2 regions of the Wenzhouxiangella sp. YN9 genome follow, and region 1 is predicted to be linked to the other one. Evidence: predicted binding sites of a transcription regulator. Region 1 holds the regulator's gene; the other holds the start of a gene.
The links. Region 1 encodes FliA, which starts transcription of late flagellar genes. Its sites were predicted from a motif close to GCTAAAGTTNNNNNNNNNNCNGCCGATA; they were not measured.
Positions count from the first base shown of each region.

Region 1 (14,826 bases):
GCTGATCGGCCTGGCCCTGATGACCCTCAGCGCCACCCTGATTGTGATTGCGCTGGTGGACGTGCCGTTTCAGCTGCACAGTCACCACAAGCAGCTGCGCATGACGCGCAAGGAAGTCAAGGACGAAATGAAGGAGACCGACGGCAATCCGGAGGTCAAGGGCAAACGCCGCAGCATGCAGCAGGAGCTGGCCAGTCAGCGCATGATGGAAGCCGTGCCCGAGGCAGACGTGGTGGTGACCAACCCGACGCACTTTGCCGTGGCCCTGCGCTATGAAACCGAGCGCATGGCGGCCCCGGTGGTGGTCGCCAGCGGGGCCGATCATCTGGCGCTGGCGATTCGGCGCAAGGCCGAGGAAGCCGGCGTGCCGCGCATCGAGGCCCCGCCGCTGGCGCGCGCGCTTTACCGTCATGCCGACGTCGGGCAGCCGATTCCTCCGGCGCTCTACGTAGCGGTTGCCGAAGTGCTCAGCTGGGTCTACCGGGTGCAACGTGAGCCCGGCGGCGAGAGGCTGCCGGCGCCCAATCCCGAGGTGGATGAAACGCTGTCGCAGTAGCGAGGGCTGGCCCGCATTTTGCATCACTGAGGGCATGAACAGAGAAAACGGGGAAAATTCGTGATGAACCGGGCTGCCATCATGCCCGCCCTGCAGCGTGCCGGCGCCCTCGGTCTGGGCGCACCCCTGCTGGTGCTGGTATTGCTGGCGATGGTGGTGCTGCCGCTGCCGGCGCTGATGCTGGATGTGCTGTTCACATTCAATATCACGCTTTCCATTGCCGTCATCCTGGGCGTGCTCTACATCATGCGGCCGCTCGACTTCGGCGTTTTTCCGACGGTGCTGCTGTTCGGTACGCTGCTGCGGCTGGTGCTCAACATTGCGTCGACCCGCGTGGTCCTGCTCGAAGGTCATACCGGAACGGATGCGGCCGGTCAGGTCATTCAGGCTTTTGGCGAGTTTGTCATCGGCGGCAACTATGCGGTCGGGCTGGTGGTTTTCACCATTCTGGTGGTGATCAACTTCGTGGTGGTCACCAAGGGTGCCACGCGCGTTTCGGAAGTCAGTGCCCGCTTCACGCTCGACGCCATGCCGGGCAAGCAGATGGCCATCGATGCCGACCTCAATGCCGGCATCATTTCGCAGGAAGAGGCGCGCGAGCGGCGCGAGGAGATCCGTCAGGAAACCGACTTCTACGGCGCCATGGATGGCTCGAGCAAGTTCGTGCGTGGTGACGCCATCGCCGGCATCCTGATCCTGTTCATCAATATCATCGGCGGCCTGCTGATCGGCATCGCCCAGCACGGCATGTCGCTTCGCAACGCAGTCGAGGTCTACACCCTGCTGACCATCGGCGACGGTCTGGTGGCGCAGATTCCGTCGCTTTTGCTGTCGACCGCGGTGGCGGTCATCGTCACCCGGATGTCGCGCTCGCAGGATATGAACAAGGCGGTGCTCGATCAGGTGTTCGGGCAGCCCCGCGTTCTCGCCCTTACCGCTGGTGTACTAGCAGCCATGGGGCTGGTGCCGGGTATGCCCAACCTGGCGTTCCTGAGCCTGGCAGGCATTGCCGGCGGCGCCGCCTGGCTGCGGCACCGCAAGCGCGTTGAGACCGCGGCGGCCAGCCAGCGATCGGCGCAGCGCGAGGCCGAGACGCAGCCCGAGCAGCCGCGTGAGCTGCAGTGGGAAGACGTCGCCCAGGTCGATCCGATTGGCCTGGAGGTAGGGTATCGCCTGGTGCCGCTGGTCGACGCCCGCCAGGGCGGCGAGCTGATGAACCGCATCAAGGGGGTGCGCAAGAAGCTGTCGCAGTCCATGGGCTTTCTGGTGCCGCCGGTACATATTCGCGACAACCTGGAGTTGGCGCCCACCCGCTATCGGCTGACGCTGTTCGGCGTGGTGGCCGCCGAGGGCGAGGTCCATCCCGACCGCGAACTGGCCATCGACCCCGGCGGCGTCAGCTCGCGGCTGCAGGGTACCGAAACCCGGGATCCGGCCTTCGGCATGCCGGCGGTCTGGGTGGAGCCCAGTGTTCGCGAGCACGCACAGACACTGGGCTACACCGTGGCCGATGCGTCCACGGTGATCGCCACGCATCTGAGCCATGTGCTCAAGCAGCGCGCACACGAATTGCTGGGTCATCAGGAAGTGCAGCAGCTGCTGGACGTGCTCGCCAGGAGTGCGCCCAAGCTGGTCGAGGATCTGACGCCCAAGACGCTGCCGCTGGCCGTGGTGGTGCGCGTGATGCAGCGCCTGCTGGCCGAGAAGGTGCCGGTGCGCAACGTGCGTGCCATCTGCGAAACCCTGGTCGAGCACGGCGCGCGTACGCAGGATCCTGATGAGCTGTTGGCCGAGGTGCGGCAGACGCTGGGGCGACAGATCGTTCAGGAGATCAACGGGCTGGGCGAGCAGATGTCGGTCATGACGCTGGCGCCGGAGCTGGAACAGCTTTTGCAGGATGTGGTGCAGCAGGGTGATTCCGGGGTCGTGGAGCCCGGACTGGCGGAAAAGCTGCAGGAAGCGCTGCAGTCGAGCACCCGACAGCAGGAGGCCAGGGGAGAACCCGCCATCCTGCTGGTACCGCCAAGAATTCGCAACATGCTGTCACGTTTCGCCCGACAGGCCGTACCGGGCCTGCACGTGCTCTCGCACGGCGAGATTCCAGAAGACAAGCAGCTGCGGCTGATCGGTCAGGTTTCGCGTTGATGCCAGGCCGGGGCCGTCTGAACAAGTGCAGCAGGAGAGACAGGACGCCATGAAGATCAAGCGCTACGTTGCCGACGATATGCGACAGGCACTCAAGCTGGTGCGCGACGAGCAGGGACCCGATGCGGTCATTCTCTCGACCCGGCATCTTGATGAAGGCCTGGAGCTGATTGCCGCGGTGGACTACGACGAGACTCTGGTCGAGTACGCCATGGGCCGCGGCGCCGGCCGCGGAAACGAAAAGCGCCGCCAGACGCGGGACACCTGGCAGTACGAGCCGCCGGGTCAGGATGCGCCTGAGCCCGACCCGTCGGCGCCGGATCAGGTCAGCCTCAGCTCCGAGCTGGCAGTCGAGGACGCGCCGCAGGATGTCGTCGAACTGTCTGGCCAGGCGCAATCGCGGGCCGCTGCCGGCGACGGCGCCGCGGCTCCCGGCGCGGCGCCGCGGCAGCAGAATGCGGCTGCTGACGCGGTACCGGCTGCCGCCGTGTCGGAATCTTCACTGGTGGGCATGCGGCGTGAGATCAACGTGCTCAAGCGCATGCTCGAGACTCAGATTTCCAGCCTTGCCTGGAACGACATGTCGCGTAGGAACCCGCTGCGCGCCGCGGTGCTGCGCGATCTGATCCGCATGGGCCTGGCGCCGGATCTGGCCCAGGACCTGGCCAGCAAGGCGCCGGTCAGGGAAGGTGACAGCGCGGCCACCTGGCGCGGCGCCCTGGGCCTGCTGGCGCGGCGCATGAAATTCTTTGAAACCGACCCGCTGGCCGCCGGCGGGGTAGTGGCTCTGGTCGGACCCACGGGGGTGGGCAAGACCACCACCATTGCCAAGCTGGCCGCCCGCTACGCGCTCAAGAACGGGCTCGAAAAGATGGCACTGATCAGCGCCGATGACTATCGCATCGGCGCCCAGGAACAGCTGTTCATTTACGGCCGGCAGCTCAACGTGCCGGTCTATGTTGCCCGCAACGCCGACGAGCTGCGGCAGCGCGTCGAGCGGCTCTCGCATGCCGATCTGATCATGGTGGATACCGCCGGGGTCAGTCAGCGTGATACCCGCCTGGTGCGGGCGCTGGAGTCGCTGCAAATGGAAGGCCGGCCGGTTTCCTCCTACCTGGTGCTGGCCGCCAATGCGCAGATGGAATCGATTGACGAAGCGGTGGCCGCGTTTTCGCGCATGCCGCTGGCCGGCGGCATCGTCACCAAGATCGACGAGGCGGCCAGCCTGGGCGGCATGCTGTCGGTACTGGCGCGTTACAGGCTGCCGGTGGCCTGGTCGGCCGACGGCCAGGAAGTGCCCGAGAATCTGCGGCGGGCGAGTGCCCGCCATCTGATCAGCCAGGCTGTCAGCCTGATGAAAAAATCGCGTGCCGGCCGTGAAGATCACGCCCTGGCGCGCCACATTGCCGAAGCGAGGTATGCCAATGCTTGAAGGGGGAAGAAATCAGGCGGCCGGGCTGGAAGGGGTGAGCGCGAAAGGCTCGCGTCAGCCGGTTCAGGTCATCGCCGTGGCGTCCGGCAAGGGTGGAGTGGGCAAGACCAATGTGTCGGTCAACCTGGCTGCCGCCCAGGCGCGGCGTGGCCGCAAGGTGTGGCTTCTGGACGCCGATCTGGGGCTGGCCAATATCGATGTCCTGCTGGGCCTGAGTCCGCGGCGCAACCTTTCGCATGTGCTTGCGGGGGAATGCGATCTCGAAGACATCATCGTCGACGGGCCAGCCGGCATCCGCATCATTCCCGCCGCCTCGGGGGTGCAGGACATGACAACCCTGCCGCCGGAGGCCTGCGGCGGTCTGATCAGCGCCTTTTCCGAGGTCACCGGCAGCGCCGACCTGCTGATTGTCGATACCGCCGCCGGCATCAGCTCGGCGGTCACGCTGTTCGCCCGCGCCGCGCATCAGGCATTGATCGTGGTCTGTGACGAACCGGCTTCCCTGACCGACGCCTACGCGTTGATCAAGGTGCTCTCCCGCGATTACGGCATCGAGCGCGCCCAGGTGCTGTCCAACATGGTCCGCAGCGCCGCTGAAGGACGCGCGCTCTACCGCAAGCTGGCGCGCGTGGCCGATCGTTACCTCGACATCACGCTGCACTACGCCGGGCACGTCCCGCACGATGACTTCCTGCGTCGGGCACTGCAGCAACAGCAGCCCGTAGTCACGGCTTTTCCGGGCTGCCGCGCCACCGAGGCATTCAAGAATCTGGCCGAACAGGCCGATACATGGGGTGTGCCATCGGGTGCCGGCGGCCATCTCGAGTTCTTTCTTGAGCGCGTGGTGGGTGCCGAGCCCGGGCAGGCGGAGGCCGCGCGATGAACGCCACGGCCGAGTATGAAGCAGTGCGCAGCCTCTCCAGCGAGGACCTGGTGGAGCAGTATGCCGATCTGGTCCGGCGGATTGCCTATCACCTGGCCGGCCGTCTGCCGGCCAGCGTCGAAGTGGCCGATCTCATTCAGGCCGGGATGCTCGGCCTGATCGAGGCTGCCGGCCGTTACACCGGCAGCCGGGGCGCGCGTTTCGAGACCTATGCCGGCATCCGGATTCGCGGCGCCATGCTCGATGAGCTGCGCAAGACCGACTGGACGCCGCGCTCGGTACACCGCCGGGTGCGCGAGATGGTCGAGGCCATCCGGCAGCTGGAAATTCGCCTGGGTCGGCGCCCGCGCGATATCGATATTGCCGCGCAGATGGGCGTCAGCCTGGACGAGTACCACGACATTGCCCGTGAGGCGGTTTTCTGCCGGATGCTGAGCACCGAGGACCTCTCGCCGGTCGACAGTGATTCGGGGGTGGTGGCCGACAAGACGCAATCACCCGAGGGTGAGCTGCAGGAGGACGCCGCGCAGGCGGCCCTGACCGAGGCGATCGCAGCGCTGCCGGCAAGGGAACAACTGGTGATGAACATGTATTACGACGACGAGCTCAACCTCAAGGAAATCGGCGCAGTGCTGGAGGTGAGCGAGTCGCGCGTCTGTCAGCTGCATGGCCAGGCGCTGGCCAGGCTCAGGGCGCGCTTGTCGGACTGACGGATAAACGACACAGCAACGGAGACGCTACGTTGGACAAGAACATGCAAATTCTGGTCGTGGACGATTTTTCCACGATGCGGAGAATCGTCAAGAATCAGTTGCGCGAGCTCGGTTTCGGCAACGTCACCGAAGCCGATGACGGGCGCACGGCCCTGCAGGTGCTCAAATCCAGGCGCATTGATTTTGTGGTTACCGACTGGAACATGCCGGATGTGAGCGGGCTGGAGCTGCTCAAGGCCATTCGCGCCGACGACGCGCTCAAAGCGCTGCCGGTGTTGATGGTCACGGCTGAAGCCAACCGCAGCCAGATCATCGAGGCCGCCGAGGCCGGCGTGAACGGCTATGTGGTCAAGCCGTTTGCCGCCGAAACCCTCAAGGACAAGATTCAGCGCGTGTTCGAGCGCCTGGGGGCGTCGACATGAACAGCGGCAGCGACGATCGCAGACCGGCGGATTATCTGCCCACCATCGAGGCGCTGGCCGCGGCCGCGCGCGGTAACGACGAGGCCATTTTCTACGCCAGCCTGGACGAGCTGACCGCCATGCGCGAGACCAGCCTGTTCCAGGATATCGGGCGGCTGACGCGCCAGTTGCACGAAGCCCTCAACAGCTTTCAGGTCGACGCGCGCGTGGAGACGCTGGCCAGCGAGGAAATACCCGACGCTCAAAGCCGGCTCGATGAAGTGATTCACATGACCGAAGCGTCGGCTCACAAGACCATGGACCTGATCGAGGAGACCATGCCGCTGGCCGAACGTCTGACCGAGGACAGCACGCGCCTGGTGGGCGACTGGCAGCGCTTTCGCGCCCGCGAGATGGCCGCCGACGAATTTCGCAGCCTGGTACGCGAGACCGAGGAGTTTCTCGACAGCTCCGGCCACACCTCCGGTGAGATTCGCAAGCGGCTTTCACAGATGCTGATGGCCCAGGATTTTCAGGACCTGTCGGGGCAGGCCATTCGCAAGGTCATCGAGCTGGTCAAGGAAGTCGAGAGCACGCTCGTCAACATGATTCGTCTGTCGGGCAGGCAGTCCGGCGAAACGGGGGCGACGGCAGACCAGTCCGGCAGAAAGCACGAGGAAGAAGACCGGGTGACCAGCCAGGACGAAGTGGATGACGTTCTCTCGAGCCTGGGCTTCTAGCAGGTGAGATCATGAGCTTTCAGTTCGACGACAGTATTCGCGACGACTATCTCAACGAGGCCGGGGAACTGGTCGAGCAGTTGGGTGAGCAGCTCGTCGAACTGGAGCGGCGGCCGCGCGACAAGGCGCTGCTCGATACCGTTTTTCGCGCCTTTCATACCGTCAAGGGGGGTGCCGGCTTTCTCGATATCGAACCACTGGTGACCCTGTGTCATTGTGCCGAGGAAGTGTTCGATGCGCTCAGACGTCAGGAGCTGGAAATGCGCACCGAGATCATGGATTCGGTGCTGCACTCGCTCGATGAGGTGGTGGCCATGCTGGCGGCCATGCGCGACGGTCAGGAACCGGCCCCGGCGCCGCCCGCACTGCTTGATCAGCTGCGCGGGTTCGTGCACGAAAAAGCAGCCACTGCAACAACAGCGCCCCGCGCGCAGGATGATCGCAGCGGCGACATTACCGACGATGAGTTCGAGGCCATGCTGGCCCAGGCAGGCGCGGCCGCCGAACCGCCTCCGGCGGCGCAGGGCGAGACGGCTGCGGGCTTGCCGGAATCGGCACAGTCGAGCGCGGACGCGTCGCCGAGCGACGATATCACCGACGAGGAATTCGAAGCCCTGCTCGACGAGTTGCACGGTGAAGCCGCCCCCGGCGGCGATGATGCAGCCGATACCGGCGAGGTGGAGCTCGGCAGCGCGCCCGAGGATGCTGACGGGTCTGATGAAATCACCGAAGAGGAGTTCGAGGCGATTCTCGATCAGGTGGCCCGCGAGTCCGGCGGCACCGACTCGGCGGCGAGTATGCCGCAGGCGCAGGGCGCCGAATCGCCCGAGCCTGCGAGCGCTGCGGAAGACCCGGCAAGCCCACCGGCAGCGGCCCCAACGGCCCAGCGATCGGCGCCGCCGGCCGAGGCCGCGCCTGCCCGGTCGGCCGCGCCTGCGCCGGTGGAGTCGACCGTTCGGGTGGATGTCGCCCGGCTGGATCGCGTCATGAACCTGGTCGGTGAGCTGGTGCTGGTGCGCAACCGGCTCAGCAATCTGGGCGAGCAGCTCAAGCATGAAGAACTGCAGAGCACGGTGGCCAACCTCGATCTGGTGACCTCCGATCTGCAGATGGGGGTGATGCAAACGCGCATGCAGCCGATTCGCAAGGTGTTTTCGCGCTTTCCGCGCCTGGCGCGGGATATGGCCCGGTCGCTCGACAAGGAAATCGAGCTGACCCTGCACGGCGAGGATACCGATCTGGACAAGAATCTGGTGGAAGCGCTCGCCGATCCGCTGGTCCATCTGGTGCGCAACGCCATGGATCACGGCATCGAAACGCCGGAGGTTCGCGCGGCTGCCGGCAAGCCGCGCACCGGTCGGGTCGAGCTCAGTGCCGAACAGGAGGGCGATCACATTGTCATTCGCATCAGTGACGATGGCGCGGGCATCGACGCCGAGGGGCTGCGCGACAAGGCCGTCAGCCGTGGCTTGATCACCGCCGAGGCGGCCGCAAGGCTGAACCGTCGCGAGTGTCTCGATCTGATGATGTTGCCGGGGCTGTCCAGCCGCGAGGAAGTCTCCAATATTTCCGGCCGTGGCGTCGGCATGGACGTGGTCAAGACCCGCATCAGTGAACTCAACGGCAACGTCGAGATCGAGTCCGAGCGTGGAAAGGGTTCCACCTTCAAGGTTCAGGTGCCGCTGACCCTGGCCATTCTGCCGGCGCTGATGGTGCGGCTGCGTCAGCGTCGCTTCGCTTTTCCCCTGTCGCATGTGGTCGAGGTGTTCTTTCTCGATCCCGGGGCGGTGCGTCAGGTCGAAGGGCGCGATGTCATCATGGTGCGGGGCAAGCCGCTGCCGCTGGTTTTTCTTGGTGATTTCATGGAGCTGGCCGACGACGGCCCGGCGAGCGAGCGCGGTTACGTGGTGGTGCTGCAGGTCGGCAGCGACAAGATCGGCTATGTCACCGACGAGGTGCTGGGCCAGGAAGAGGTTGTCATCAAGCCGCTTGGCGCGCTGCTGCACGGGCTGCCGGGCTTTGCCGGTGCCACCATTACCGGCGATGGCCATATTGCCCTGATCATCGACATCAACGGCTTGATGAAGCGCTTTGCCCCCGGGGAGGCCTGAATGGATATTCTCAGTGCAATCGGTCTGTTTCTGGCGCTGGTGGCAATTGTTGGAGGTTCGATCCTCAAGGGCAGCGGGCTGGCGGCGCTGTGGTCGGCCGCGGCTTTCGTGATCGTGATTGTCGGCACCGTTGCCGCCACCCTGCTGCAGACACCGATGGACGTGATGAAGCGCGCGCTCGGCATCGTTGTCTGGGTGCTGCGCCCGCCGTCGGTCGAGTCCGAACCGATGCTGGAAAAGATTCTCGAGTGGAGCCAGACCGCTCGCAAGGAAGGGCTGCTCGGGCTCGAGCCCAGCGTCGAGCTGGAGACCGATCCTTTTATCAGCAAGGCGCTGCAGCTGGTGGTTGACGGCAGCGAACCGGAAACGATCCGCAGCATCATGGATGTCGATATCGGCACCCGGGAAGACGCCGACACCCGCGCCGCCAGGGTCTTCGAGGCAATGGGCATCTATGCGCCCACGCTCGGCATCATTGGCGCGGTGATGGGGCTGATTGCAGTCATGCAGAACCTTGCCGATCCTTCCAAGCTGGGTTCGGGCATTGCCGTGGCGTTTGTGGCCACCATTTACGGCATCGGCTCGGCCAATCTGTTCTTCCTGCCGGTGGCCGGCAAGCTCAAGGGCCTGATCGGCCGCCAGACTCAGCTGCGCGAGATGATCGTCGAAGGCGTGATTTCCATTGCCGAGGGGGAGAACCCGCGCAATATCGAGACCAAGCTCAAGGGCTTTGTCCAGTAAGGGGGGCATGCATGGCGCGCAAGAACAGGAAGGAAGACCACCTCAATCACGAAGCCTGGGCGATTCCCTATGCCGACCTGATGACGCTGCTGCTGGCTTTTTTCGTTGTGATGTATGCCATTTCCTCGGTCAACGAAGGCAAGTATCGAGTGCTTTCCGAGTCGCTGGTGGCCGCCTTCAGCGGGGCGCCCAAGAGCATGAAGCCGATTCAGCTGGGTGAAAACAAGGCCACCACTGCCGGCGAGGGGCGCCTGAACGTCGAGCCGCGCAGTATCACCGACCCCGGCATCCTGCAGATGCCCATGGAGTCGATGCAGACACAGCCCAATGCGCCAACCACGGCCTCTGAGCTGGATACCCGTGCGCGCGAGCTCGAGGCGCGCCTGAACGTGATGGCCGACGAGATACGCCAGGCGCTCAGCGACCTGATCGAGATGGATCTGGTGCGCGTTCGTCAGACGCCTTTCTGGCTCGAAGTGGAGGTCAAGACCGACATCCTGTTTCCGACCGGTGTTGCACAGATTTCCGAATCGGCCCGGCCGACGCTACGGCGCCTGGGCGGTATTCTCGAGCCTTTTTCCAATCCGGTTCGTGTGGAAGGACATACCGACAACGTGCCGATCAAGACCAGTCGGTTTCCCTCCAACTGGGAGTTGTCAGCGGCGCGCGCAGCCAGCGTGGTTCGACTGCTGCAGAGTACCGGCATCGAGCCGATCCGCCTGGCGGCCATCGGCCTGGGTGAGCATCGTCCGGCCGGCGACAACGCCACCGAAGAGGGCCGCAACCGAAACCGCCGGGTCGTGATCGTGGTTCTCGCCGACGATCAGCTCCCGGAGCAGTTCGCCCAGGACAGTGATTCAGGCGAGCCGACGCAATCGCAAGACCAGGGCGCCGAAAGTTCCGGCGCGGAGAGTGCATTATGAAAACCTGGGCAGTCGCCAACCAGAAAGGCGGCGTGGGCAAGACGACAACGACGGTCAGCCTGGCCGGCTGGCTGATCAAGGCCGGGCATTCGGTACTGGTCGCCGATCTGGATCCGCATGCCTCGCTGACCGGGTACTTCGGTTTTGACCCCGAGGCCCTGGAATGGAGCATCTATGATCTGTTTTCCGGCGACGACAGCCCCGCCGTTGAGCGCCTGATCCTCGAGACTTCGCAGCAGGGGCTCAGCCTGTTGCCGGCCGCTCCTGCCATGGCGACGCTCGACCGCCAGCTGGGTACCCGCCAGGGGCAAGGGCTGGTACTGGCCACGGCACTGAAGGGGCTGCGCGATCGTTTTGACTGCGTGCTGCTCGATTGTCCGCCGACGCTGGGCGTGCTGATGATCAACGCCCTGGCGGCTGCGGGTCTGGTGATCGTGCCGACGCAAACGGAATATCTCGCGCTCAATGGCCTCGATCGAATGCAGCGCACGCTGAAAATGGTCAACAAGGCACGCCCTGAGCCGCTGCCGCACATTGTCGTTCCCACCATTTTTGATCGGCGCACGCGCGCGTCCATTCAGGTGCTGCGCCAGCTGCGCGAGGAATATGCAAGCCATCTGTGGGGCGAAGCCATTCCGGTCGATACCCAGTTTCGCGAGGCCAGCAAGGCCGGCGTGCCACTGCCGCAGATGGATGCGAACAGTCGCGGTGCACAGGCGTTTCGGCGGCTGTTGCGCCATATCGAGCGGCTGGATGCGCGCGCCGATGACGGCGTCGGAATGCGGAGGACGGGATGAGCGACCGTGGTTCCAGGCGTCATCTGGTCGCCTCCTCGCAGGCGGTGCAGGACTATCTCGATCAGTTGTTCGGGCAGGTGCGCGAGCGTGGCGGGCAGGACGATTCCGACGCGCCGGCCGCCGCAGAACGGCCGGATTCGCCGACGCCCGGAGCGCGGGGTTCGCAGGCATCGGGTCCGGGTGCGGCCCGGCCGGAGAAGGCCCGGCCCGCGCCAGCGGAGAACGGCAATCACGACGCGCTGGATGCGCTCGATGAGCCGGACGATGATCTGGCGGGGCTGGACGACGGACGCACCTTTTATCTTTTCGAGGTGGCCGGACTGACGCTGGCCATTCCGCAGGCGCGTTTTGAAAGTGAAATCGCGGTGCCCGAGATCATGACCCCACCGCTGGGGCATGACTGGCGCCGGATCGCCGAAACGCCCTCTGGGCCGCTGATCGTGGTCGATACCGCCGCTTTGATTCTTGATCAGCATGACCGCGGTTTTCCCGACGATCGGGTCACGCATCTGATCGTGCTCGACAGCGGCAACTGGGCACTGGCGGCTCATGGTCCGGGCGTGCGCGAGCCCATTGCCCTGGATCAGGTTCACTGGCGCAGCACGTCCGGCCGGCGCCCCTGGCTGGCGGGTACGCATTCGGCCCGCGGCTGTGCGCTGCTCGATCTCGACGAGATCGGCCGCATGGCGCTTTGAGAACGGCGCGGCGACTGCAGCAACAGGAGATGGAAACATCATGAGCATCAATATCGAACAATTGCGGGCGGCACAGACCGAGGGCGCGGGAACGGATCGTGCCCACTGGGACGAGTGGCTGCAGTTCTCGCTGGGACAACAGCAATACGGTCTCAACGTGCTGCAGATACGCGAGATCATCTGCGCCACTGAAATCACGCCGGTGCCGGGGGCGCCACGGCATGTGCTGGGCATCATCAACGTGCGCGGTTCGATCATCACGGTTGTGGACACTCGCCAGCGGTTGGCGCTGCCGCTGCGCGAGATGCGTGACAGCGACTGGATTCTGGTGATGGATGTCGACGGACAATCGATCGGTTTGCTGGTGGATGAGGTATCCGAGGTCATCGATGTGGACCCGCGCCGGATCGAGTCGATGCATACCAATGACTCCGCCACCGACGCGCGCCACGTCAACGGCGTGCTGTCTCATCAAGACGGCATGCTGGTGCTGCTCGATGCCGCCAGTGTGGTGGGCCTGAAGGACGGTGTCTCCGGTGCGCGCCGTGGTTGAGCGACTGCGACGGCTGCAGCCGCTGCATCCCGCCCGCCCGGTCAAGCGGCGACAGCAGCCGCCGGGCGGGGAGCATCAGGATGACGACCGGCACGACAATGAAACCGGCAGTCAATCCGAAGTGGATGAGCGCGATGACCGTCAGCCGCCGGAGCCACCGCAAACCGATGATGATGCCCCCATCGGTGGCCGCAAGGGCGGGCAGGTGGATGAATACGCCGCGCCTGCCAACCCCGGGTAATATTAACCGGGGTTGGCGCCGGCTCAATAAGACGACTCTTCGGCCGTTGGCATGGCAATCACGGCTGCCGGGTCGTGCTCCGGCTCGTTGGCTGCCCACTGCCTGATCGAGGGCATGGTCGGGTCCGGGCGGCCGATGAAGAATCCCTGAGCAGAATCCACGCCAAGCTCTTCGAGCCACCTGAGCGTTTCCAGATCTTCGACGAACTCGGCCACCGTGTTCTTGCCCAGCCGTCGTGAGATGTCAGCCATGGAGCGCACCAGCTTGCGGTCGATATGGTCATTGGTCAGGTTGGCGATGAAGCTGCCGTCGATCTTGACGGTGTCGACCGGAAACTGCTTGAGGTGAGCGTAGCTGTTGAAGCCGGCGCCGAAGTCGTCGAGCGCGAAGCGACAGCCCAGGTCGCGCAGTTGCTGCACCATCTTGCGCGTCTCTTCCAGATTGCCGATGGCAGCGGTCTCGGTGATTTCAAAGGTGATTCTCGAGGGGTCGCCCTTGATCTGTTCGAGCTTGCGCTTGAAGAAGGGAACCAGGCTGGCGTCGTTGAATGCCTTGCCCGAGAGGTTGACGTTGAGGCGAATCGGCTCGCTCGAGCCCGCCAGCACCTGCAGCGCCTGCGAGACCACCCAGCGGTCGATGTCGTGAATCAGGCCGGTTTCCTCAGCCACGGTAATGAACTCCGCCGGCGCCATCAGGCGGCCGTCTTCGCCGAGCATGCGCAGCAGCACTTCATATTGTTCAATGCGCCCGGTGCGGATATCGAGCACCGGCTGGAAGACCAGCCGGAAGCGTTCTTCGCTGAGCGCTTCGCGAATCATCGGTACCCAGTGCAGTGCGCGCCGCTCGCTGACCAGCGCACGATCCTGCTCGTTATAGACATGCACGGCGTTGCCGTGCTGGCTCTTGGCCACGAAGCAGGCCTGGTAGGCGTGAGTCAGGGCTTCGTCGGGAAGGGTATCGTGCGCCGGCGACAGCATGGCAATGCCGATACTGGCCGTGAGCGGGTAGAAGTGCGCGGTATCCAGAAAGCGGGCCTCGGTCAGCCGCTTGCGCAGTTTTTCGCCGGTGTCGATCGCCTGTGCCTGGCTGCAGTCGCGAAGCAGAACGGCAAACTCGTCGGAGCCGGAGCGCGCGACCACATCCTGGCTGTTGGCAACTTCGCGAATGACGCGCGCAATGCGATTGAGCAGTCGGTCACCGGCCTGATGGCCCTCGTAGGTATTGACGATCTTGAAGCGGCCGATATCGATGTAGAGCAGCGCGGTCTCTCCGCCCTGGTCGGGTTGAATGGCCTTGAGCTGCTGCTCGAGATAGGGGCGGTTGAACAGGCCGGTCAGTTCGTCGTGATGGGTCCGATACTTGAGCCGGGCGTTGGTGATGCGATGTTCGGTCCGAGCCAGCTCGAGATGACGTTCGAGCTTTTTCCGGGAGCGTCCCAGACGCTGCAGACGCGCAGCGGTGCGCAGCCGCATGCACAGTTCGCGCGGCCGCAGCGGCTTGATGATCACGTCGGCTGCGGCATCCAGCCGGGCTTCGTCGAGCCGGGCTTCGTCGAGCAGCAGCAGCAGGGGAATGGCCGCGCCGGCCGGCAGCGCATGCAGGTTTTCGGCAAACACCTGTGCCGGCAGATCGGGTGTGGCCAGGTCAAACACGCAAACGCAGGTCTTGCGGCGCAGTTCATCGGCCTGCGATTCGACGTGGCGCAGCGCGTCGATGGCGTGGTCGAAGGAGGTTATCGCCAGCCTGCGCCCGCTGGGGTCGATACAGTCTTCAAAGGGTGCGCCGGCGTTGGCGTCGGGTGATACCAGCAGAACCTGTGTGCCCGGTTGCCTGTTTGCTTTGGCGCTCATCCTTACCCCCGAATCGGTATCGTTTGCCGTGCTCTGACCTCATGC
Region 1 covers NZ_JBJNIP010000100.1:65,472-80,297, reverse strand. Annotated here, with positions in the region: gene flhB (flagellar biosynthesis protein FlhB) at 1-556, shown strand, start outside; gene flhA (flagellar biosynthesis protein FlhA) at 620-2,701, shown strand; gene flhF (flagellar biosynthesis protein FlhF) at 2,751-4,133, shown strand; gene ACEWQ0_RS08860 (MinD/ParA family protein) at 4,126-5,016, shown strand; gene ACEWQ0_RS08855 (RNA polymerase sigma factor FliA) at 5,013-5,726, shown strand; gene ACEWQ0_RS08850 (chemotaxis response regulator CheY) at 5,759-6,151, shown strand; gene ACEWQ0_RS08845 (protein phosphatase CheZ) at 6,148-6,870, shown strand; gene ACEWQ0_RS08840 (chemotaxis protein CheA) at 6,882-8,981, shown strand; gene ACEWQ0_RS08835 (flagellar motor protein) at 8,982-9,722, shown strand; gene motD (flagellar motor protein MotD) at 9,734-10,645, shown strand; gene ACEWQ0_RS08825 (ParA family protein) at 10,642-11,442, shown strand; gene ACEWQ0_RS08820 (hypothetical protein) at 11,439-12,137, shown strand; gene ACEWQ0_RS08815 (chemotaxis protein CheW) at 12,178-12,690, shown strand; gene ACEWQ0_RS08810 (hypothetical protein) at 12,683-12,931, shown strand; gene ACEWQ0_RS08805 (putative bifunctional diguanylate cyclase/phosphodiesterase) at 12,955-14,781, opposite strand.

Region 2 (14,826 bases), on a different contig from region 1:
ACGCCGAACTGCCGCGACATGTTGTGGATCGAATCGATGCGGCTGAAGGTGATGATGTGCACGATGGCGTCGAGGTCCCTGAGCTTCACGGTGCGCAGGTTGATGCCTTCGACCGTTCCCATGTGGCCGTTGATTTCGACGAAATCACCCACCGCCAGAGAATCCTCGATGAGGATGAAGATGCCGGTGATGAGGTCCTGTACCAGCGTTTGCGCGCCGAACCCGACCGCCAGTCCGATCACGCCCGCACCGGCAAGCAGCGGCGTGACGTTCACGCCCAGATTGGCCAGGCCAACGACGCCGGCGATCACCAGAATGGTGAAAAACACCACGTTTCTGAGCATGGGCGTGATCGTCTGGACCCGCACGGTGTTCATGCGTCGTCCCCGCGGCCCAGCGCCGCCGCGCAGCGCGCGCTCTATGGCGGCGTCGGCAAAGATCCAGGCGAGCCAGGCGAGCAGAACCGTCAGGCCCAGGCCCAGCAGTGCCTGGCCGATGCGCGTGCTGATCTCACCCTGGTCGCCGATCCCCAGCAGGGAGAGCTCCCAGGTTCGCAGCGACAGTTCGATGAACACCGCCCAGGCCACGAATTGCGCCACCGCATAGCCCAGGCGCTCCAGTCGCTTGAGATACGTCGCGCGCAGCGGACGGGCGGCTGCGCGTTCGCTCTGGCGGCTCAGCGCTGCAGACACAAACAGAGTGACGATCAGTAAAACGGCGCAGATGACGGCGCGCGCCAGGGTCGCGTTTGCTTCGCCGCCGGTCAGCACCGTGGCCGTGATCGAGGCGCCGATCAGCAGCAGGGTGGGGATATGCCAGACCCGTGCGAACAGGCCAACCAGGTCGCGCAGTGTGCCGCCGTGCCGGCGCTTGCTGTAGCGGCGATTGCGGATCAGATGCATCACCGGCCGCCGGACCCGCAGCACCAGAAAGCCGCAAAGCAGCCCGGCCAGCACGCTTGCCAGAACCGCCAGCCAGTCCGCCAGCGCAGAACCCAGTAGCGCGGTCAGCCGATCACCGTTGACCGCGTCGCCGAACGCCACCAGGGCGCCGATGACAAACAGCCACTTGAACGCAATGCGGTGCAGCACGGCGATGGCTATGCGCCGATGCCCGCGCGTGAACGGGGCGACCATGATGTCAAAGACCGTGGCCAGAAGGTAGCCGCACATGCCGGTATAGGCCACCACAAGCGCAGTGACGCGGACCGCCGTGTGCCCCTCGACGCCTCGCAGCGTAAAGAGCAGGGCGGCGAAGGCAAGCACCCACGGCAACACCCTGCGTAGAAAATGGGCTGCCAGCATCCAGATGCGGGGTTTCGGCGACGGCTGCAGCGCCCAGCCCAGCCTCCTGAACAGCGCCCGCCCGCTCCATGCGAGCAGGCTCAGCAAGGCCAGCCACGCGGCTACAAGCCCGGCTGCCTCGGCAGCGTTGCGGGAAAGGTCGACGCGGCTTTCCGAGTTCAACAGCCGCGCGGCGTCGGCAGCGGCCTCCCGCGTTCGCCGGGCCCAGATATCAAGCACCGAATCGCCGGCTTTCGCCCGTGCGCCGAGATCTTCGAAGGAGTCGGCGAGTGCGCCCAGCAAGCCCTCGCGCTGTTCCGCCGCGCTCGCCGGAACCTCTTCGCCGGCCTCGATCGCAGCACGAAGCGACTTCAGCTGCTCGAGCAGTTGCGCGCGGCGGGCGTCGTTTTCGAGCGTGCCGATGACCTCATCCAGCGATTGCTGCAGTTCCTGTGGGTCTGCCTCGTCTTCGGTCGCTGGCTGTGCTTCGCCGGCACCGGCCAGCGGGAGCCCCTGCGCGGGGCCTGCAACCGGAAACAGCACGGCCAGGCCGAGCAGCAGCAGCAGGCAGTACTTTTTCAACGGCACTTCAACAAACATCTTGATCCAGCATGAATGGATAGCCACAGCATGCCAGTCTGAGGTCTCGAGGTGGCAAAGCCAACTGGCTTTGATGCCGGGTCAATAGTGGTAGGCTGATGGCCCGTTTGTAGTTCATCCATGACAGGTGAGACCCGCCATGCGCGCAGTTGTTCTGATCTTCACGGTATTGCTGTTCTCTCCGCTCTGGGCGGCCGGAGTCAAGGAGTTCACCCAGGGCATGCAGCATCATCAGGGATATTTCGATTTCTACTACCACGGCGAGGAAGACAAGGTCTACCTGCTGGTCGACAAGCTCGACAAGCCTTTCATTTTTCAGAGCAGCCTGCCAAGAGGTATCGGCTCCAACGACATCGGGCTGGATCGGGGCCAGCAGGGCGCGACCCGGCTGGTGCAGTTCGAAAAGTTTGGCAACAAGGTCCTGCTCAACCAGCTCAACACCTACTATCGCGCCGATTCCGACAACCGTGCCGAGCAGCAAAGCGTGGACGAAGCGTTTGCCCAGTCTGTGCTCGCCGGCCTGCCGGTGGTTGCCAGCAGCGACGATGCGGTACTGGTTGATTACACCGAGTTTCTGTTGTCCGACATCCACAGGGTTGCCCAGCGCCTTGATGAGGCCGGGCAGGGCAGTTTTTCACTCGACGCCAGCCGCAGCGGCGTGTTCTTGCAGCGCAGCAAGGCTTTCCCCCGCAACACCGAGCTGGAGGCGCTGGTGACCTTTGCCGGCAGTGATGTCGGAGGTTTTGTCAAACAGGTCACGCCCGAGCCGACGGCGGTCTCCGTGCACCTGCATCATTCTCTTGTCGCCCTGCCGGCGCAAGGCTACGAACCAAGGCCATTTCACCCTTATTCGGGCTATTGGAAAGTCGAGTACATGGATTATGCGGCCGCGATTGACGAGCCCATGGTCAAGCGCCTGCTGCCGCGCCATCGATTGGTCAAGAAGAACCCCGATGCCAGGGTCAGTGAAGCGGTCGAGCCGATCGTGTTCTACCTAGATCCGGGCGCGCCCGAGCCCGTGCGCACTGCCCTGCATGACGGCGCCATGTGGTGGAACAAGGCCTTTGAGGAGATCGGGTACAAGAATGCCTTTCAGGTCAAGCCGTTACCGGACGATGCCGACCCCATGGATGTTCGTTACAACGTCATCCAGTGGGTGCACCGCGCCACTCGTGGGTGGTCTTATGGCACCTCGATTACCGACCCGCGCACCGGCGAAATCATCAAGGGTCACGTCACCCTGGGCTCCCTGCGGGTGCGTCAGGATTTCCTGATCGCCAATGGCCTGACCGGGCCGTTTGATGGCACCGCGGACACCGACAGGCAGCAGGACATGGCGTTGGCAAGAATACGCCAGCTTTCCGCTCACGAGGTCGGGCACACGCTGGGGCTGATACACAACTTTGCGGCCAGCGCCAACGGGCGCGCCTCGGTGATGGATTATCCTCATCCCCTGGTCGAGATCGAAGACGGCCGGATTGTCTTGAGCAATGCCTATCGTGAAGGCCTTGGCGAATGGGATCGTTATGCCATTGCCATGGGCTATGCTGATCTTGCCGAGCCAGAAAAGGCAATGGCGGAGCGTGTGGCCAACGCCAAATCCCGGGGTCTGGAGTACATGGCCGACCGCGACGCGCGGCCGGCCGGTGGCGCCAGCGCGATTGGCCACCTCTGGGACAATGGAGAAGATCCTGTGGCCGAGCTTGAGCGCTTGTCTGAAGTGCGCGAGCTGGCGCTGCAGAACTTCGGGCTCGATCACATCGCCGACAATCAGCCCCTGTCTTCCCTGCACGAAGCGCTGGTGCCAATCTACCTGCTGCATCGTTATCAAGTGGAAGCAGTCGCCAAGCAGATTGGCGGGGTGCATTACGAATATGAGCTCAAGGGTGACCACGACCGCCCCAGGGGAGTCCGGCCGGTATCAGCCGACCGGCAGCGAGCCGCGATGGATGCCCTGCTGCAGACCATCCGGCCGGAATATCTGACCCTCCCAGAAACCGTACTGCACCTGATTACGCCCAAGGCCTATGGCGACAGTGAAGGGCGCGAAAGTTTCAAGTCGCGTACCGGTTTGACCTTCGATCCGGTGTCGGCAGCCGAGGCCGCCGCCAACAACACCCTGAAGCTGCTGCTGCATCCGCAGCGGCTCAATCGCCTTGCGCGCATGTCAGCCACCGGCGGTACCCGTGAGGTGTATGAAAAGCTGATGGCGAGCACCTTCAAGCTCGAGCCGCAGCAGCACGCCCAGCGGCAGATACATCACCGGATTCTGCACGTGGTGGTCTACCGCTGGATCGATGCAATGAACAACCCGGGGCTGGCGCCGGAAGTACGCGCACAGATGGCGGCCGACCTGTCGGATCTGGAAGCCTGGCTGGATGCGCATGACGACAGTGCGCAGCATCGCTACCTGCAGCAGCAGATAGCGCGCTATCGTGACGACGGCGAGTGGGCGCCGGCATTCGAGCCGGTGCCGCTGCCGCCGGGTTCACCGATCTGAGCGCGCAGCCGGCCGTCCGGGCGGACAATCGTGTTCCGGGGTCGTGCGCTGGTGATCAGGTGTCGGTTTGTTGATGGGCACGATGGCTGCGCTGGCGCACTGCACATCCGCCTCGGTGAGCGGCTGCGGGTCGTGGCAGACCTGGTTGCGCCCCTTTCCCTTGGCCGCATACAGTAGCTGATCCACGCGCTGGTGAGCTGACTTGAGGGGCACGCTGGAGTCGAACTCCGCAACGCCCAAACTGGCGGTGCAGCGGAGGTCGGGCGCAATGTCCTGCATCGCTGCTGCCGCCACGCTCTGGCGCAGTCTTTCGGCAATCTTGTGCGCCTTGTCGATGCCGGTGTCGGGCAAAAAAACGAGAAACTCCTCGCCGCCGTAGCGGGCGGCCTCGTCGGCTTCGCGAGTGCTGCCCGAAATCAGCGCCGCGACGCGCTCCAGCACCCGATCGCCGACGAGGTGGCCCCAGCGGTCGTTGATGCTCTTGAAGCGGTCGATGTCGATCGAGATCAGGGAGTAGCAAGCGCAGCGGCCACGTGCGAACTCCGCCTTGGCGTTGAAGCTGGCGCGGTTGTCAAGCCGGGTCAGCGGGTCGATCGAGGCCCTGTGCTCGGCCATCTGCAGGCGTCGGGAGGCGTGCACGAGCAGCAGTGCCAGCGCAAAGACGACGATGAACACATTCCAGGCGATTTGGGTCGACACCCAGAACGGCGTCCTGTCAAAACCGTAGCGTGATGCATCGGTGCCGACCGTCAGAAAGGTTCGGGGCAGCAGGCTCAGGGCAAAAATGGATACGCACAGAAACAGAAAGCGTTCGGGGCCGCTGCCGCGAGTCAACAGCGCCCGGGCGTGCCAGCATGCCAGCAGGAAGATGACGGTAAGGTAAGTCTGGATGCCGTAGATGCGGCCAATGCTGTTGAAGCTCTGCGCCGTATGAAAATACCTCAGGGCCAGAAAAGCCAGCGTCAGTCCGATTGCGACCGACCATGAAGGCGTGCCTGCGCCCACGCGGACCAGCGCTTGGTAAAAGCCCAGAGCAGCAATGGCATAGGCCACGCCGGTCAGCATGGCGTTGGTTTCCGCGTTGCCGGGAAGGAGCAGTATCTGCAGGAAGATTCCGACCGCAAAAGCAATATAGGCCGCGGCGGCGGGCAAGAAGTAGTTGGCCTTTCTGGTCGCCGCGGCGATCAGAAAGAACAGGCCGATGACCAGGGCGATGATGGGGTGGGCCAGGGCCGCAAGATGTTCGGAAGCGAGCATGCTTGTATCATAACCTGTCGGGTATCAGGCACTGCCTGCATGACCCCGGCCGCCGGTTCGGCAGCAGGCGCGACAGCCTGCCTTGCCGGCCCGGCTCAAGTTTTCACGCTTGCCGCCGCTACAGCGGGCTGGAATCCCTGCCGGAGACATCGCCATGAAAATACCAGCCTTCAGCAAAGCATCGCCCACCGGGGCGCAGCCCAAGGGGGGGCAGCCGGGTCGTGGCGGGGTCAACACCCCGTTTGGCAAGGGCGTGGCCGGCTCAGCGCAGGCAGCGCGTCTGAGCTCGGGTGACAATCCGCTCGCGCTGACCTACAGGACGGCTCTGGAAAGCCTCAACGACGTGCTCGCGCCGGAGCTGGGGCCGAACGCCATTCAGCAGGCCTACGACTCCGGGCTGGACGTTTCGCCGGAGGCAACCGCCAAGCGTATCGTCTCCCAGAGCACGGGGTTTTTTCAGGCCTATCAGAAACAGCATCCGGACAAGGATGCGGCAACCGCCGCAAAGGACTTTGTCGAGCTGATCGGCCAGGGGATCGAGCGTGGATTTGCCGAGGCCCGCGAGATCCTCAGCGGCCTCGATGTGCTTCAGGGCGAGGTGGCCGCCAATATCGACAGGACTTATGATCTTGTGCAGGAAGGTCTGAAGAGCTTTCTGGACAGTGCCTTGAGCGCTTCCGCGGAGGCCTCGGCGTGACGCTGCGGCCGTGCCGGCGGTTTTTCCATCCGGAGTGACCCACCGCGAGCCGATCTGTTAAGCTGTTCGCAGTAATTGATGTGACTTGGGGTGCCGACCTGACCGTCGGCTGAGATTACACCCATTGAACCTGCTCTAGTTCGCACTAGCGAAGGGATAGTCCAGTGACATTATCGCCCTCCGATATCGATGCTCGGCTGACGGCCGTGCGTGATGCCTCGCCTCTGGTGCAGTGCATTGCCAATGCGGTCGTCTTGAATCATCTCGCCAATACCCTGCTTGCTCTGGGTTGTGCCCCGGCGATGGTGGACATTCCCGAAGAGGCCGGTGCTTTCGCCCGCACGGCTGCTGCCCTGCTGATCAATCTCGGCACGCCCTATGCCGAGCCGCGCGCCGCCGCGCTGGAGGCGGTGGCCTCGGCCACCGACGCCGGCGTTCCCTGGGTGCTGGACCCGGTGGCGGTTGGCAGTCTGCCGGTAAGAACCCGCCTGGCGCGTGAGCTGTTGCGGCATCAACCTGCCGTCATTCGCGGCAACCCCTCTGAAGTCATGGCGCTGGCCGGCAGCGGCCGCGGCGGGCGCGGAACCGACACCCTGGCCACTGCCGACGATGCCCGGCAAGCTGCGCAGGATCTGGCGCAGCGCCATCAGGCCGTGGTGGCTGTCTCCGGCGAAACCGACCTGGTAACCGACGGCGTGACCGATCTCCGCGTGCGCAACGGTCACCCGTGGCTGACCCGCATCACCGGCGGCGGCTGTGCCCTGGGCGCGACCGTTGCGGCCTTTGTCGCCCTGGATTCCAGCCAGCCGTTCAAGGCAGTCGCGGCTGCCGTCGCCGCCTATGCCATTGCCGCCGAACAAGCGGCCGCGCATGCGGCCGGCCCGGGCAGCTTCAAGCCGGCTTTTGTGGACGCCTTGCACAATCTGCATCAGGCCACGATTGCAGCGCGTCTGAATATGTCCTGACCAAGGAGGTAGTCCGACGTGAAACGAATCTTGAGCATTGCCGGCACCGACCCCACCGGTGGTGCCGGCGTTCAGGCCGACCTGAAATCCATAGCCGCGCTGGGTGGCTACGGCATGTGCGTGGTCACCGCGCTGGTGGCCCAGAACACCCACGGCGTGCGTCGCATCCATACGCCGCCCACCGACTTTCTGCGCGCGCAGCTCGAGGCGGTCAGCGACGATGTGACCATCGACGCGGTCAAGATCGGCATGCTCGGCAATGCAGCCACGATCACGGAAGTGCGGCGCTGGCTGCAGGCCGTCAGGCCGCCGGTGGTCGTCCTCGATCCGGTCATGGTGGCCACCAGTGGCGATCGCCTGCTGGAGCAGCGGGCCGAAGACGCCGTGCGCGAGCTGCTGAACCAGGCCGACATGGTGACGCCCAATCTGTCCGAGCTTGCGCTGCTGGTCGACGAACCCGTGGCCGCCGGCCGGGAAGACGCGCTGGCGCAGGGCCAGCGCTTGATGGCGCGACACCACACCGGCGTGATCGTCAAGGGCGGGCATCTGGCGGGCCAGTCCTGTCCCGATGCCCTGCTGCTGCCGGGGGCGGACCCGGTGGAGTTGGCCACGCCGCGAATCGAGACCCGCAACACCCACGGCACCGGCTGTTCACTGTCATCGGGGCTGGCGACATTGCGGGCCCGAAGCGGTGACTGGGCCGTGGCATTCGAGCAGACCAAACACTGGCTGCAGGGCGCGCTGGCGCATGCCGACGAGCTGGAAGTCGGCAGCGGCCACGGCCCGATTCATCATTTTCACTCACTTTACGCAAAGGCAGGAATATGAACATGACGCAAAGCGCTGGCGCCACAAACCCGACCGGGCTCGAGCCCGCCGGGCCCCATACCGCCAAGCTGTGGGCGGATGCCGCCGAAATGAACGCTGAAATTGCCCGGCTGGATTTCATTCAGGGCCTGGGTGAGGGCACGCTCCCAAAGACCGTGTTTGATTACTATCTGGCCCAGGATGCGGCCTACCTGCGGCAGTACTCGCGCGCGCTTGCCCGCGCCAGCCAGCTGGCCACGACCCGGCGGGCGCAAGCCTTCTGGGCACAGGCGGCAAACGATGCCATCGTTGCCGAAATGGAGCTGCACGACGGCTTTCTGGCGACGGATGCAGCCATCGAAATCGACGATACCACCCGTGCCTACACCAACCACCTTCTGGCGGTGGCAGGCACCGGCAGCTACGCTGAAGTGGCCGCCGCCGTGCTGCCCTGTTTCTGGGTTTATCTGGATGTGGGCCTGCGACTGTATCAGCAGCGCGGCCCTGATCACCCCTACGGTGCCTGGCTGGACACCTATGCCGACCAGAGTTTCGCCGACGGCACTGTCGCGGCGATTGCCGCCACCGAGGACGCGCTCGCCGCGGCGTCACAGCATGAATACGAAGCCGCCACCGATGCCTTTCACTACGCGGTGAAAATGGAGCGCGACTTCTTCAACCGCAGCTGAGCGCAATCCGGCCGCAGCGAGGGTTACGCTGCGGCCAGCTCACTGAAAGCTTCAGCCGCCGTCTCGAAAGGCAGCAGTACGGAGTTGTGGCGAGCCGGAAAGGGGATGGCGGCCGCGAGGATTTCAAGGCTTTGCCAGTGGGCATCGAACTCGGCCGGCTTGCCGGCGAGCAGGTCGGCCAGGGCGGTATGCGCCCGGGCCACCTGATCGGCGTTCTGGCCCGGCCCGGCGTCAACGAGGATGGCTGTTGCTGCCATGCCCAGGCTGCAGGCGCGGGCGCGATAGCCGACGCGCTCGATGCGCTCGCCGTCGAAGTCGAAGTCGAGCGTGACCATGCTGCCGCAGATCTTGCTGCGCCGGGTCACGCTGATCTGCGGCGCCTCAATGCGGCGGTCGGCGCGCACTCGCGCCGACAGCTCGCGTATCTTGCGCTGGTAGAGCGCGGCAACTTCTTCGTCGGTCGCCATGGTTTGTCGGCGGCTCAGTCGGGACGCATCTGGCGGCCGAAGACGGCCGCAAAGCGCAGCAGAAAGTGCAGCCCGCGCCGCACGTCCTCGTCCTTGGCCGCACGCAGCAGGCCCAGGCGCGAGGGCGGTTCGGCTTGTGAAACCTCGTTGGCAGCATAGCGCGCGGCGTTGCCGGTAGCCCACAGTCCGCTGACGAGATTCTCGTAATTGGCCGCCAGCTTGTTGACCATCTCCTCGTCGGCCAGATCGACCATGTCCGAGGTCCACGAAAGCAGGTCGACCACGTTGTGCAGGCGCCGGCCCTGGAGCAGCGGAGCGAGCTTTTCAACCAGCTCGTTCAGCCCTTCCTGGGTGGCGGCATCAAGTGCGGGTGCCTGCGCCTGGCCGTTGGTACCGGCTGCGGCTGTTTGCTGCCCGCTGTCGGCATGCTTGTCCATATCGCTCTTGTCGTTCATTAAACCATCCCTCGGGCCACTGCCCAGTAGACACCGCGGTTGAAAGCCTTGCGCGAGAGCCCGCCAAGCTTGGTCGGCGGGGTCGGCTGAACATCGATGTCGTAGTCGTACCAAAGCGGCATGCCTGCCTCGAGGCCCATCTGGGCGATGGCCTGCACGCGGCCGTCGTAGCTGGCAATGTTGCGGCCGTAGCGCAGGTCGCCGGCGATGTTGTCGGCAATGACCGGGCTCTGGTTGTGGCATGAGCCGCCGGCCTTGCTGATCGGCAGGTCGACGGTGTCGCCCATCACAAAGGCATTGTCGAAACCCTCCAGCTGCATGGTTTCGCGGTTGGTCGGCAGCCAGCCTTCGTTGTTGGGCGCTTCGGAGATGCCGCTGTCGAGCACCGCGTCGACGGCGCGAATCGGCGGCGTGGCCATGAGCAGGTCGAAGTTCTCTTCTTCGCCTTCCTCGGAAATGGCCACCTTGCGGTCCGGGTCAACCTTGGCAAGCGTGAAGCCGCGCTTGTAGCGGATGTCCTTGGAGTCGAAGATGTCCGGCAGGACATTGCCGGTGGGTTCCTGCAAAAACAGGCAGTTGCGCACCAGCTGGGCGATGGTCGGGTAGGTGTAGACGATCTCGACCTGGTCGCGTACGCCCTTGCGGCGCATGTATTCATCGACCATGAAGGTGGTCTCCATCGGCGCGATGCCGCACTGATGGGGCACGTTGGGCGTGGTCGGGAAGTTGACCGTGATGAAGATGCGGCCCTTCTCGAAGTCGCGCAGCTTGTTGGCGAGCTGGCGCGCCGGGTCGTGCTGATAGAAATGATCGCCGGCTTCCTTCAGGCCCTCGATGCGTTCAGGCGAGGGAATGCAGCCGGTAGAGACGACAATGTAGTCGTAGTCGACACGCTTGCCGGATCGGGTCTTGACGCACGAGCCCTTGAAGTCGAACTCGGTTACCTTGTCGAGGGTGAAATCGACTTCCGGGCGCAGCAGCGAGCGCTGCTTGCGCCGCAGCTCGTCCTTGAACATCATGTCAAAGGCGACGTACATGAACGCCGGCTTGTAGTAGTGCCAGGGAGAGTCGGAAATCATCGACACGGTGACTTCCCCGCGCGATACTTCCGGATAGAGTTTTGCAACCAGGTTGTTGGCCGTCATCGTGCCACCGATGCCGCCGCCGACAACCAGAATGTGCTTGGTCATGGTCAAACTTCCTTTCGGGACAAGCCCGCGACTGCCGGCCACTACGCCGCCCTTTGCTTATATGCGTACATTCGGATTGATCGTAGCACAGCCGGTGAGTTCAGGCAAAAAAGGCAGGCAACCGGGCGAGCGTGACCCCCATCACGGATGCTGCGTGTGTTCAGTGATGACCAGCTCCAGGGCAAAGGCGGGTGTCGACACTGGGTCTGCCAAGTATGTGAGCCGCGCTTGCATTAGGATGTTTCAGACACCACTCACCGGCGGGTTATCCGCTCGCCTCCAACGATTCAGGAGCCCGTCGATGACGCATCCATTGTCCATCGCACGCATTCTCATCCTCGCCGCCGCTGTGGCCATGGCCGGCTGCGGCAACGCGCAGCAATCCGATCCGTCATCAGGCGGGGAAGTCCCCGGCCTGCTCGAAGTCCCGGCGGACCCGTCTGCAGCACAGCCCGGCGCGTCATTGATGCGCGACGCCCACAGCAGCATGGCCAGAGCGAAGGGCAAGATGTCGGTCTACATCGGCCTGATCGAGGACAAGGGCAGTGACGCAATGAAAAGCGAGGCGGCCGAACTCGACCAGCAGTTCAAGGCCGGGATGGACACCGCGCGCGAGCTGGCGCTGAAGATGGCCAGGGCCGAGGGTGAGGGCCTGGCGGATCTCGTGGCGCGCTACAACCGCAACTGGAAAGGCCTGCAAAAAGCGATGGCTCGTGCCGAGACGCTGCAGATGCAGGCGCTTGGCGCGGGTTGATCAGCGACCTTCAGCCTTTCTCAGCGCCCGCCGGATAGACGACGCGGCCGTTTGCAACGACGGCGCCGTCAGTCATCTTCGCCGGCTCGATGCGATCGCGGCCCATCAGGTGGTACACGCGCTCGCCGCCGGCCAGCAGGTGGTCGCTGATGATGCGTCGGTGGCAGCGCCACCACACCGCCTCAGCGCACATCAGCGCGCAGGTCTTGCGTGAACCCAGGTCGATGAGCTGCTCGAGCGCGGTCTGAAAATCTTCGCTCAGGGCATGGTCGGCATAGTTGTGAAAACTGCGGTTGCGCCAGTAGCCGTTGACCGCCTCGTCGACCTCCCGGCTCTTGCCGCGCAGGCCGCCGAGGGCGGGCATATGCGTCGCCTCGATATCCCAGGGAGCCAGTTTTTCGGGCAGAACCTCGAGGTTGTAGTCGGGGTTGGTGCGCGATCGCGGCACGCTGCGCACGTCGACAAGCTGCTCGATTCCGGCCTGGCCGAGCAGCTCGGCGAATTCGCCGATCGAACGGGTTGAATGGCCCACCGTGTAGAAGGCCCGGTTCGCCGAGCCCGCCGTCGACTCGCCGGCCGGTCCGTCGCTCGTCACGGCGCCGCGGCTGCGTTCGCGTTCTTGACGTGCTGGTCGAACCATTCCAGCTGTTCCCACAATACGTGCTCGATGCTTTCCCGGGCACGGTAGCCGTGGTCCTCGAACGGCAGAAGAACCAGCCGCGCGGTGCCGCCCGATCCGCGTACTGCTTCGAAGAAGACTTCACTCTGGTAAGTGAGCGTGCCGGGGTTGGAGTCGTCCTTGCCGTGGATGACGAGCACCGGCTCGTCGACCTGGTCGGCGTAGAAGGTGGGTGAAAGCCGGATATAGGCGTCGCGGGCTTCGAACAGCGTGCGCCGCTCGGACTGGAAGCCGAAGGGCTGGTTGGTCTTGTTGTACGAGCCGCTGCGCGCAATGCCGGCTCGGAACAGATCGGTGTGCGCGAGCAGGTTGGCTACCATCAGGCCGCCGTGGCTGTGGCCGATCACGCCGATGCGCTCGGGGTCGGCGATGCCCATGTCGACCGCCTTGGCCACGGCCGCTTCGGCGTCGTTGACGAGCTGCTCGACAAAGCTGTCGTAGACGGTTTCCGGATCGCCGATCATGGGCATGGCAGTGTTGTCGAGCACGGCGTAGCCGCGCAGCAGGAAGTACAGGTGCGAGGCGCCCCAGAAGCGGCTGAAACGCCGGGTCGAACCGCGCACCTGGCCAGCGGTGGCGGCGTCGGAATACTCCTGCGGATAGGCATAGACCACGGTGGGCAGCCGCTCGCCTTGCTCGTAGCCCGGCGGCAGGTGCAAATGAAAGCTCAGCGGCACGCCGTCCTCGCGCTCGTAGCGCACGATCCGTTTCTCGATTTGTCGCAGTTGCGGCGTGGGGTCTTCGAATTCGGTGATCGCTTGGCGGCTGTGGCGCCAGTCGGGTTCGCCCTGGGCCGCGTCGACGCGTTCAGTGAGGGTGGCGAGGTGGTAGTTGGGTACTTCGGTGGGCGACTCCGAACGCACGATGAACTGCTCCTTGTCACCGGCGGCAAAGGACACGAAGACTTCGTAGCGATCGGGCGCGCTGCGAAACAGTCGCTCGGTCTCGCCGGTCTCGATATCGCGTCGATCGAGGAAGGGGCGGTCGCCTTCTTCGGTCGCGCCGCTGCCGCGAAAGTAGACGTTGTCGCCGTCTTGTTGCATCACCCAGTGCCCGCTGGGCAGCGGACGAAAGACCGGAGAGCCGGGATCACCATAGCGATCGCTGACATCGCGGTCGTACCACAGGCGCGAGCGGCCTTCGTCGACATCGAGCAGCCACACGTACAGCCAGCGTTCCATCCGCTCGTACTGGGCGAGCATCAGGGTGCCGTCTTCCGCGCCCCAGCCGCTGCCCACGATGCGGTGCTCGGCGCGGAATGTTTCCTCGGCGTCGCTTTCGAAAGGCGCCTTGAGGCGCATCAGGCGATCGCGGTGCTCGACTTCGGCCATCGGGTCGCCGCCGTCGAGGGCCTCTACCCAGTAGAGCGTTCGCGGCGCGGTGGCCCGCCAGGTAAACCGGCGCGGCCCCTCGGCCACGCCGTGGGTGGGCACTTCATCGGCCAACGGCAGCGAGGCCACGGTGGCAACCTTTTCGCCGTTGTCGTCCCAAAGCTCGACTTCGCTGGCGAAGCGCCACCACGCGACTTCATGCGACCAGGGCTCGACGAGGTACTCGACCAGCAGGTAATCGCCCGACGGGGAGAAGCTGGCCGTGGCATACGCAGCCGGTTCGCCGATGACCTCGACGCGGCCTTCGTCGGGATCGACAATCGCCAGCTCGGAGCTCATGTAGTAGGCGAACAGCGCATCGTCGTGCGCGGTTTCGAGCAGGTTGCGCGCCTCGTAGGTCGAGCGCGCTTCGGCGCCTTCTCCTGCCAGTACCTCCGGCCCGGCCGGAATGGTCGGCGGCTCGGGCGCGGGCCCGCGATCGGGAATGCGGCGCACCAGCAGGCGTTTCTGGTCGGGCAGCCAGTCGACCGCCGAGCCCAGCAACGGATTGAGCGCCAGCCCTTCGATCCGGGTCAGCTCGCCGTCCACCGAGCCGACCCACAGCCCCAGGTGATCGGCAAGCGTCGCGGTGATCGCAAAGCGCTCGCCGCTGGCGCTCCAGTCGACGCTGTGGACCTCTGCTTCGGCCGGCAGATCCAGGGGTGTGATCTGGCCGTCGGCCACCCGCACCAGGCGCGGCGATGTGCCGCCGCGGCGGCCGTGTACCGTGTTGAGCGCGGGGTTGACCCGAATGCCGGCAAGCTTGTGCATCGGCGCAGCCAGTTCGCTCAGGGAAGGGTAGACCACCGGATCAGTCAGGATTAGATGTTCGCCCGAAGGCGCGCTCATCACCCGCGGCAGCTGCGGCGCGTGCAGCACCTGCATGATGTCTGGCGGCGGCTGCTGCCATTGCGTCGCCGCGGTGCGGTCGGCAGCGGGCGCCGTGATGCCATGGGTAATAAGTGCTGCAAAAGTCAACACGCTTGCAAGACGTCTCATGTGCCTGCTCCCGATGTCTGATTGGTCTGGCCGGCTGGCTGCTTCGAGCGGCCGCTGCGGCAGGGATCTTCGGCTGCAAGGCTATCGCAGCGTTCGGGAAAAGGGAAACCGGGA
Region 2 covers NZ_JBJNIP010000086.1:64,318-79,143, reverse strand. Annotated here, with positions in the region: gene ACEWQ0_RS05985 (mechanosensitive ion channel family protein) at 1-1,871, opposite strand, end outside; gene ACEWQ0_RS05980 (zinc-dependent metalloprotease) at 2,023-4,383, shown strand; gene ACEWQ0_RS05975 (GGDEF domain-containing protein) at 4,372-5,640, opposite strand; gene ACEWQ0_RS05970 (DUF5610 domain-containing protein) at 5,795-6,337, shown strand; TPP riboswitch at 6,414-6,512, shown strand; gene thiM (hydroxyethylthiazole kinase) at 6,502-7,302, shown strand; gene thiD (bifunctional hydroxymethylpyrimidine kinase/phosphomethylpyrimidine kinase) at 7,321-8,130, shown strand; gene ACEWQ0_RS05955 (TenA family protein) at 8,133-8,798, shown strand; gene ACEWQ0_RS05950 (iron-sulfur cluster assembly scaffold protein) at 8,822-9,265, opposite strand; gene ACEWQ0_RS05945 (helical membrane plugin domain-containing protein) at 9,280-9,720, opposite strand; gene ACEWQ0_RS05940 (NAD(P)/FAD-dependent oxidoreductase) at 9,720-10,910, opposite strand; gene ACEWQ0_RS05935 (hypothetical protein) at 11,212-11,664, shown strand; gene ACEWQ0_RS05930 (DUF488 domain-containing protein) at 11,675-12,259, opposite strand; gene ACEWQ0_RS05925 (alpha/beta hydrolase family protein) at 12,256-14,712, opposite strand.
Region 2: the regulator FliA is predicted to act here: its motif matches at 5,734-5,761, upstream of ACEWQ0_RS05970 (DUF5610 domain-containing protein).